Regions from separate parts of the Glutamicibacter sp. NPDC087661 genome, predicted to be linked through region 1. Evidence: riboswitches for the same ligand, from Rfam matches in the RefSeq annotation. Region 1 holds a riboswitch; the other holds the start of a gene.
The links. Region 1 has a riboswitch for glycine ahead of gcvP (aminomethyl-transferring glycine dehydrogenase). Riboswitches for the same ligand answer to the same signal wherever they lie in the genome.
Positions count from the first base shown of each region.

Region 2: another riboswitch for glycine. It lies ahead of cycA (D-serine/D-alanine/glycine transporter); the one in region 1 lies ahead of gcvP (aminomethyl-transferring glycine dehydrogenase).

Region 1 is NZ_JBIUWE010000001.1:33,367-38,266, reverse strand. It holds gene gcvP (aminomethyl-transferring glycine dehydrogenase) at 1-1,832, opposite strand, end outside; glycine riboswitch at 1,997-2,094, opposite strand; gene ACIOTN_RS00175 (SGNH/GDSL hydrolase family protein) at 2,197-2,985, opposite strand; gene ACIOTN_RS00170 (serine hydrolase domain-containing protein) at 3,021-4,193, opposite strand; gene ACIOTN_RS00165 (APC family permease) at 4,459-4,900, shown strand, end outside.
Region 2 is NZ_JBIUWE010000002.1:138,924-143,823, reverse strand. It holds gene ACIOTN_RS07490 (heavy metal translocating P-type ATPase) at 1-1,179, shown strand, start outside; glycine riboswitch at 1,408-1,506, shown strand; gene cycA (D-serine/D-alanine/glycine transporter) at 1,832-3,334, shown strand; gene ACIOTN_RS07480 (4a-hydroxytetrahydrobiopterin dehydratase) at 3,503-3,826, shown strand; gene ACIOTN_RS07475 (FUSC family protein) at 3,810-4,865, opposite strand; gene ACIOTN_RS07470 (MarR family winged helix-turn-helix transcriptional regulator) at 4,862-4,900, opposite strand, start outside.

The sequences.
Region 1 (4,900 bases):
ACGACCACCACGCGCATCCCGGCCAGCACTGCCGACGCGGCGTTGGTGCCGTGGGCCGAGGCCGGAATCAGGCACAGATCGCGCTGGCCTTCGCCGCGCGAACGGTGGTAGTCCGAAATGGCCAGCAGGCCCGCGTACTCGCCCTGCGAGCCGGCGTTGGGCTGGATCGAAACGCCAGCGTAGCCGGTGATTGCGGTCAGGCGCCCTTCCAGGTCGGTGATCAGCTCGCGCCAGCCCTCGGTCTGCGCTGCAGGCGCGTAGGGGTGGATCGAGGCGAATTCCGGCCAGGTGATGGATTCCATTTCGGCGGCCGAGTTCAGCTTCATGGTGCACGAACCCAGCGGGATCATGGTGCGGTCCAGGGCCAGGTCGCGGTCCGAGAGCCGGCGCAGGTAGCGCATCATCTGGGTTTCGGAGGAGATGGTGTTGAAGATCGGGTGGGTCATGAAGTCGCTGGTGCGCACCTGCCCTGCCGGGATCTCGAAGCCTTCCGGAGCCGAGAGCTCTGCGCCGAAGACCTCAAGCAGGGTCTTGACTACGCCCGAGGTGGTGGCCTCGTCGGTGGAGACGCCCACCTGGGTCTCGCCCACCTTGCGCAGGTTGATGCCTGCTTCGATGGCCTTGGCAATGATGGCATCGGCGTTCTCGACGTTCACCACAACGGTGTCGAAGAAGGAGTCCGAAGCCAAGGTGTAGCCCCCGGAAACCAGCGAGCTGGCGATCACCCGGGCGTGGTTGTTGGCGCGCGAGGCGATCTGCTTCAGTCCGGCTGGGCCGTGGTAGACCGCGTACATCGAAGCGCAGATGGCCAGCAGGGCCTGTGCGGTGCAGATGTTGGAGGTGGCCTTTTCGCGGCGGATGTGCTGCTCGCGGGTCTGCAGGGCCAAGCGGTAGGCAGGGACTCCGGCGTCATCGGCCGAAACGCCCACCAGGCGTCCTGGCATGGAACGGGTCAGGCCATCGGCCACGGCCATGTAGGCAGCGTGCGGTCCGCCGAAGAACAGCGGCACGCCGAATCGCTGGGTGTTGCCCACGGCGATATCGGCACCCTGCTCGCCCGGAGGGGTGATCATGGTCAGGGCCAGCAGGTCGGCAATCACGGTAACCATGGCGCCGGCTTCCTTGGCGGCGGCGATGATCGAAGCGTGGTCCGCGATCGAGCCGTCGTTGCCAGGCTGCTGCAGGACAATGCCGGAGATCTCGCCCTCTGGCAAGCCTGCGGAAAGGTCGGCAATCTCGACTTCGAAGCCCAGCGCGTCAGCGCGGCCCTGCACGACCTTGAGGGTCTGCGGGAAGATGTTGGAGTCCAGCACGGTCTTGCCCTTGGACTTCTTCTTGTTGGCGCGGCGCATCATCAGCACGGCTTCGGCGGCAGCGGAGGATTCGTCCAGCAGCGACGCGTTGGCGATGGGCAGGCCGGTCAGGTCCATGACCATGGTCTGGAAGTTCAGCAGGGCTTCGAGGCGGCCCTGGGAGATTTCCGGCTGGTACGGGGTGTAAGCGGTGTACCAGGCTGGGTTTTCCACGATGTTGCGGCGGATCACAGCTGGGGTGATGGTGTCGTAGAAGCCCTGGCCGATCATCTGGGTCTTCATGACGTTCTTCGAGGCAAGCGCACGCAGGTGGGCTAGGGCTTCGGTTTCGCTCAGAGCATCAGGGATATCCAGTGCGGAGTCCTGGCGGATGTCTGCCGGAACGGCGGTGTCGATCAGTTCTTCCAGGCTGTCGTAGCCCAGGGTCTGAAGCATGGTGGTGACGTCGGAAGGACGTGGGCCGATATGGCGTGAAACGAATTCAGTATTCGCTCGTGCCGAAGTCTGCGTGATGGTCATGGTGCTGGTATCTCCATGGGATCTGTCTTGGCGCATGCCAAAGGAAGGTCTTTTTACCTCCCCATCCCTGTTGCATAACCTGAGAGTTTTACGCATCCAGCAAACCAAGCCGGGCACTTGCACCTTCGGTGAACCGGAACGGGCCGGTTTCTTTCCAGAGTTGCCTCATGATGGCGGTACGGGTGCCTGAGAGTTTCCTGGGGAGGAATTGCTCCTACGGCGCCCGTCCATGGTGTGAACGGGACTCTCCCGCCATCCGTCTATGGCGCGCGCTGCCGGCCGGAGACCTGCAGCACACCACCATGTTACCTGCCCCGCCCCCAAGGTCAAACAGGAGCGGGGTCCGGAAAAGTCATAAATGCGTTCAGTTGGCGTCGGCAGTTAAACGGATGTAATCAGGATATTTCGCTGACAAGGAATCACCCGACGAGGTGCCGGTGATCCGGCGCTTGACCCACGGAGCCAAATGCTCTCTGGCCCAGCCCAATTCCTGCTTCAGCTTTTCGCCGCGCGAGTTCACGGCCAGTTCCGGCAGGGACGGCTGCTGGATCCTGGAGGACCAGTTTCCCTCGGTGATCCGATGGGTGCCGAACACGTCAAGGACCTTCGAAGCCATCAGCGTGTGGCCCAGCTCGTTCATGTGCAGCCGATCCACCGCCCAGTAGCGCAGATCGGAGAATTCTCGCCACCGCCAGTAATCCGCGATCACCGCACCGTACTCGTCCGCGATTTCGCGAACCTTCTCGTTGTAAATGGCCGTGCGCGGACGGGTCTTGGAGAACAACGGTGATTCCACGGTGTCGAAACCGGTGAACAGCACGACCGCGCTTCCGGCTTCGGCAAAGCGGCTCACCATGCCTTCATAGCCGCGCATCAGCGCATCCAGGTCCGCCTTCGGGCGCAGGATGTCATTGCCGCCGGCATAGATGGTGACCAGGTCCGGGGCCAGTGCGAGCGCCTGGTCCAGCTGCTGGTTGATCACCTGCCCGATCTTCTTGCCGCGCACCGCCAGGTTGGCGTATTCCCACTCGCCTTCGGCGCAGAGCACTTCCGAAACCCGGTCCGCCCAGCCGCGGACCTGGTTGGGCCGGGTCGGATCCACATCGCCAACGCCTTCGGTGAACGAGTCACCTAGTGCCACAAACTTCTTCACTTCGCTCCTGCTTCGTTCCATTCCCGATGGGTTTACTACGCGTTGCTGCCGGCAGCCTGGGCCGACATGTTCTTCTGCATGATCAGCTGGCGGGCCAGCTGGCTGAGCTTGACTCCGGTGGAGATCTCCTTGGCGCCTTCATTGCGCGAGGGAATGAAACCGAAGCCCAGCTGGTGGGCTGGATCGGCGAAGGCCAGCGAGGAATTCGCACCGTCATGGCCGTAGGCGAAAATCGATCCATAGTTGTTGCGCGCGGAGGCCTTCATGAACCCCAGGGCGAAGGCCTGCAGCAGCCCGTTGGTCCGGTCATGGCCGTAGACCAGCTCGGTGGAAACCTGGGACCAGGTGTCGGCGGTGAGGAATCCGCGGGTGGCGCCCAGTGCCGGCACGGCACCGAATGAGGCGGCATAGATTGCGGCCAGGCCTTGGGCATTGGCGACCGCGCCCATGGATGCGGGGCCCAGTTCGCGCACCTGAGGCGCGTTGGCCAGTTCGTGCCAGTTGTAGACCGGGCCGTTTTCCAGCGCGAAACCGGAGGCCGAGTTCACCGAAAGCCCGGCCGGGGAGAACGGATCGAAGAATTCCGGTGCGGCGTCAGCGCCCGGCAGTACATCGCGGTAGCGCGATTCCAGCGCGGGGTCCTGGCCGATGTAGGCTTCGGCTCCCAGCGGCTTGCGGATGCGCTCCTCGAAGACGTCTTTCAGTTCCTTGCCGGTGACCCGGCGTACCAGTTCTTCCATGAGCACGCCCAGGGTGATCGCATGGTAGCCGACAATGTGCTGGCCCAGCGGCCAGACGCTTGGCATGGAAGCGAGCACCTTGGCGTATTCGGCGGAGTTCAGGAGGATCTCGCTGGGAACGCCCCCGGGCACGCCCAGCACTCCCGCTTGGTGGCTGAGCACCTCGCCGACGGTGAGCTGGGATTTCCCGTTGTCCCCGAATTCCGGCCAGTAGGTGGCCATTGGCGCGTTCGGATCAATCAGCCCATCTTGCACGAGCAGTGCCACGACCAGCGCACCCAGGCCCTTGGTGCAGGAGAAGACGCAGGTCAGCGCGTCACCAGAGAGGTGCTCGCCAACGCTGTGGCTGAGCACCAATTCGCCGCGGTGGTACACGGCCAGCTGCGCCGAATAGCCTTCTTCCTCAGCGGCTCGCGCCTCTAGTGCTTCCGCCAGGGGCGCGAACTCTTCAGTGATCACCGATTGCATCTAAATCCTTCAAAGTGCTTGTCTCTCATCAACTAACCCTAACCGCTTCGATCCCATGGCCCGGTAGTTCCACACGCTGACCCGACACCTAGCATATAGGTACGTCAGCTCACAGCATTGGCTTGTTTAAGCCACTAATCGACATTTCACTACCGCTGGACCCCAAGTTCTGTGAGCCAGCCTTGAAGCCGGTTTGCCCACTTCATGCGCTGACCCTAAAGTTGTAATGTTTGCCTACAAAATTGAAGGAGATGATCTCGATCGCATGACTGTGAACAGTGACACGGCCGTTACCGACGGCAAAGAAACAGAACTCCGCAGGGTGATTGGCCCGAAGCTGCTGCTATTCCTCATCATGGGCGATATCATCGGCGCCGGAATTTTCGCCATCACCGGCAAAGTTGCCGGCCAGGTGGGCGGAGCCGCCTGGCTGCCGTTCCTGATCGCTTTCACGATCGCGACCCTCACCGCCTTCAGCTACCTCGAACTGGTGACCAAATACCCGCACGCGGCCGGTGCCGCCTTGTACATCCACAAGGCATTCGGCATCCACTTCGTCACCTTCCTGGTGGCGTTCACCGTGGCTTGCTCGGGCATCACCAGTGCCGCCACCTCGGCCACTTTGGTGGGGCGCAACCTGCTCATTGGCATTGGCCAGTTTGTCGACGGTGTTCCCAACACCCCGGAAGCGGGCATGTGGGCAGCTA
Region 2 (4,900 bases), on a different contig from region 1:
ATATCCTCCGTCTTCGTGCCGATCGTACTGGCCATTGCGCTGCTCACGTTCGTGACCTGGTTCTTTGCCAGCGGCGATCCCTACCAGGCGTTCACCGCTGCGGTCGCCGTGCTGGTCATCGCCTGCCCCTGCGCATTGGGCCTGGCGACCCCGATCGGCTTGCTGGTCGGCACCGGACGCGGCGCGCAGCTGGGCATCCTGATCCGCGGGCCGCAGGTCCTGGAAGATACCCGCAAGCTGGACACCATCGTGCTGGACAAGACCGGCACCGTGACCACCGGGGTCATGGCCCATCAGAGCACCGAGGCCATCGACGGAGTCGATCCCGATGAGGTCCTGGCCTTGGCCGGTGCCGTGGAACACCATTCCGAGCATCCGATCGCCCAGGCCATCGCCAAGGCCGCAGCCGGCTTGGGCCCGCTGCCCGAAGCCAGCGACTTCGATTCCGATCCGGGCGGCGGCGTGGTCGGCACGGTCAACGGGCATCGCGTTGCCGTAGGCCGCTCCAGCTGGCTCGAAGCCCAGGGCGCGTCCTTGGATGACTCCGCCAAGGCCATGCTCGCGCAAGCCGAGCAGGCCGGCGCGACCGCCATCCTGGTCGCGGTGGACCAGCAGTTCCAGGCAGTGATCTCGGTGGCGGACAAGATCAAGGACAGCTCCGCAAAAGCTATTGCCGAACTCCAGGAGCGCGGCCTGCGCGTGGTGCTGCTGACCGGCGACAACCAGTCGGTGGCTACCGAGGTTGCCGCCCAGGTAGGCATCAAGGCCGAGGACGTATTCGCCGGGGTGTTCCCTGCCGGCAAGGCCCAGGCGATCACCTCATTGCAAGAGCAGGGCAAGGTCGTGGCCATGGTGGGCGATGGCGTGAATGACGCGCCAGCACTGGCGCAGGCCGACCTCGGCATCGCCATGGGCTCGGGCACCGATGTGGCCATCGAAGCCGCGGACATCACCCTGATGGGTAACGACCTGCATCAGGTCACGCAGGCCATCGACCTGTCGGCCCGAACCCTGTCCACCATCAAGATGAACCTGTTCTGGGCTTTCGCCTACAACACTGCCGGCATTCCGATTGCGGCCCTGGGCTTGCTGAACCCGATGATCGCCGGAGCGGCCATGGCAGCCAGCTCGGTGCTGGTGGTACTGAACTCGCTGCGGCTGCGACGGTTCGGGAAGTAGCCCTCCGTACCTCCCCACGCGGGGCATCGGTTGAACCGATGCCCCGCTTTGCCGCATCCATGCCCTTGCTTCCCGAATCATTACGAAGCGGAGAATCCCCCATTTCGCCAGCCACTTTCCACGATTGGCGTGGCCAAGCGGTTATCCGGGGCCCGAAGTGTGAAATTGCGACTTGCACCACGTTCATTTTTCTGCGCATACTGTGATGGCAATCACCATATATGCCGTTGATGCGTGGCGGGAGAGATCCGCTCACACCATGGGCGGGCGCCGTAGGAGCAATTTCCTCCCCGGGAAACTCTCAGGCACCCGTACCGCTACGAACAGGCACCTCTGGAAAGCAGCCCAGGTTCGTCCGGGCTCACCGAAGGAGCAAGCTTCACCCAGTATTCGGGTGGAAGTGAAAACTCTCAGGTTGTAATACAGATTGGGGAGGGACCAAGAACAGTGCCGCACCGAGCGCACCAGTTTCGAGGGACTCCCCGTGGCATTCGCAGCAACTGCTCTGAGCGCAGCATGCCGCGCAATGCCCAGCTGGAATCCTTCCTAGTCGGATGCGTTCTTCAAAGCGAGCAGCTGCTCTCCAAGCCTTCAGGGCTTGGGGGCAGGAGCGCTTCGAGGCGTCACACCACACTCCTGGAAGGCAATCAGCATGAGTACCACCAGTTCTGGCCCCGCACTCGAACGAGGGCTCTCCAATCGTCACATCCAGCTGATCGCCATTGGCGGCGCCATCGGCACCGGCTTGTTCATGGGCTCCGGCAAGACCATCTCGGTAGCCGGCCCGTCGGTCATCTTCGTCTACATGATCATTGGCTTCATGCTGTTCTTCGTCATGCGCGCCATGGGCGAACTGCTGTTGAGCAACCTGAACTACAAGAGCTTCGCCGACTTCGCCGGCGACCTGTTAGGCCCTTGGGCCGCATTCTTTACCGGCTGGACCTACTGGTTCTGCTGGGTTGTCACCGGCATCGCCGACGTCGTGGCCATCGCCCATTATGTCGCCTTCTGGTGGGGCGATTTGCCGCTATGGATCCCGGCACTAGCCTGTATCGTGCTGCTGCTGGTTCTGAACCTGGCGACAGTGAAGGCTTTTGGCGAAACCGAATTCTGGTTCTCGCTGATCAAGATCGTCGCCATCGGCGCACTGATCGTGGTTGGCCTGGTTATGGTGATCACCGGTTTCGAGCACAACGGTGCTTCTTCATCCTTCGCTAACCTGTGGAACGACGGCGGCATGTTCCCGACCGGCTTCATGGGCTTCGTAGCCGGTTTCCAGATCGCGGTCTTCGCCTTCGTTGGCATTGAGCTGGTTGGCACCACCGCGGCGGAAACCAAGGACCCCGAAAAGACCCTGCCCAAGGCAATCAACTCGATTCCTGTCCGCATCCTGTTCTTCTACGTTGGCGCGCTGATCATCCTGATGGCCGTGACCCCCTGGGATCTGTTCTCCGCTGCGCAATCGCCATTCGTGGGCATGTTCGCCCTGGCCGGTCTGGCTGGCGCCGCTGGCATCATCAACTTCGTGGTCCTTACCTCGGCGGCTTCGAGCGCCAACTCGGGTATCTACTCGACCTCCCGCATGCTCCGTGGCCTGTCCATGGAAGGCGATGCACCGAAGACGTTCACCAAGCTGTCAGGCCGCAAGGTTCCGCGCAACGCCCTGATGTTCTCCTGCATGTTCCTGCTGGCCGGCGTCGCACTGCTCTACGGCGGCGATTCGGTCATGGGAGCATTTACACTGGTCACCACCGTCTCGGCCCTGTGCTTCATGTTCGTCTGGACCATCATCCTGCTCAGCTACCTGGTCTTCCGTGCTCGTCGCCCGCACCTGCACGACGCATCGAAGTTCAAGGTCCCTGGCGGCAGCTTCATGCCATATGTTGTGCTGGCATTCTTCGGCTTCATCTTGTGGGCCCTGACCACCCAGACCGATACCCTCATGGCTATGGCCATTACCCCGATCTGGTTCCTGATCCTGGCTGCAGGCTACCTGGTCATCCGCCGCAACCCCCAGCACCAGGCACTGCGCGCCGCGCACCTGGCCAAGGTGGCGCACGAACGCTATGAGGCCTCCGCCTACCGTGATGCGGAATCCTTCGCCAAGCGCGAAGCGGAAACCGCCGCACAGGTTGCCGAGGACATCCGCCAGTAGCCCGAGCACTTGACAGCTCTCTCAGCCGGGCCCCGGCATCACCAGATGCCGGGGCCTAACTGCATAGTCGCTGGGATCGCTACCGCAATAGCCGGGGTCGATGCGATCATGATGGCAGGCAGCAACCACTTGCATAGTCCGACCCGCTGCCGCTTGGAGGAGAGAACCATGGCATCAACCGGTCCGTTACCGCGCTTCGAATTCGATCAGAGGCTGGGCGCCTTGCCTGATTGGAAGCGTGATGACTTGGGTTTGCGGGCCGCTTACCGTTTCGATTGCGCGAGCACGGCCTTGCAGTTCATTGTCCAGGTAGGCCTGCGCGCCGAGCAGGACAACCGGCATCCGCACCTGGAGTGGCGGGTTACCATCGTCGAGCTGCGCCTAACGCACAACCAGCCCGAGCATCTGGGAACACTGGACCTGGAATTAGCCCGCCATATCTCCATCGAGGCCGGCAAGCTCGAAGCGCAGGTTGTCACCGAGCACTGGTAGCCCCCGGCGTTCGGCCTTGGCGGCGGCGGGCCACCAGCAGCGAAATGGCGATGCTCTGCACCGCACCCACCAAAGCGCCCAGCGCCGTCATGGAAATGCGGTCGATGAGCAGGGACGCGGCCGGTTCAGGGCTGACCAGGTGGACCATGAGCAGTGCGGTGACCGTCATGAATACCATCCCCACCGCATAGTTGCGCAGAATCACCAGCTCGATGACGAACTGCGAGGCCAGCGCAGCGGCCAGGATTACCCAGACCGGGGAATCGAAGGCGAAAACTATTGCGGTCAGCGCTACGCCAATGCAGGTGCCTGCGCAGCGCTGCAGCCCGCGGGCTACCCGCGCATAGGCATCAGCGCCGGTGACTGCGGCGATCGCGCCGAGACTGGCCCAGTACCAGTGGCCGTCGCTGAGCAGATGCCCTGCGATTCCCGCCAGCAGCACGCCCGTGCCCATTTGGAGCGATTGGGCCATGGCCCGGCGCGAGGGCGACCAGGCGTATCCGGAGCGCAGGGTATGAAGCAGGTTGGCTTTGCGCATCGACAGGCCAAGCATCAGCAGCATGCTGAAGGCCATTGTTCCGCCGCCGGCCAGCAGCACCCCGGTGAAGCTTTGCGAAGTGGCCGGGATGCCCAGGCAGGCGCCGCCGGCGAAGACCGCGAAGACCGGGCCCGGCGGCATCCAGCGCGTGGCATGGGAGACGTAGTTGGCGCCAAAACCAATGAATGCCAGCACGAGCACGCGTACCGGGAACGGTGCCTCGATGAGCGAAAAATAGGTGCCCAGTAGCATTGCGGCCAGTTGCACGATACCTGCCGAGAGCTGCTGCCAGAAACGCGGCGCGTACGCGTCGAAACGGCCGAAGACCGCGCAGAAGGCGCCGAACGCTGCATACATTGCCCAGTCAAGGCGGCCAAGGCCGGCCAACAGGATCAGCGGCGCGGCCAGGCTGATCGTCGCCTTGGCTGCCGGGATGAGCGACGGGCGGTGCGGGGCCACGACGACGCTGCGCTGCACTATTTCTTCTAAGTGGCGCTTCACTGGCGTGCCTCGCCGTCCTGCGTAGCGACCAGCTG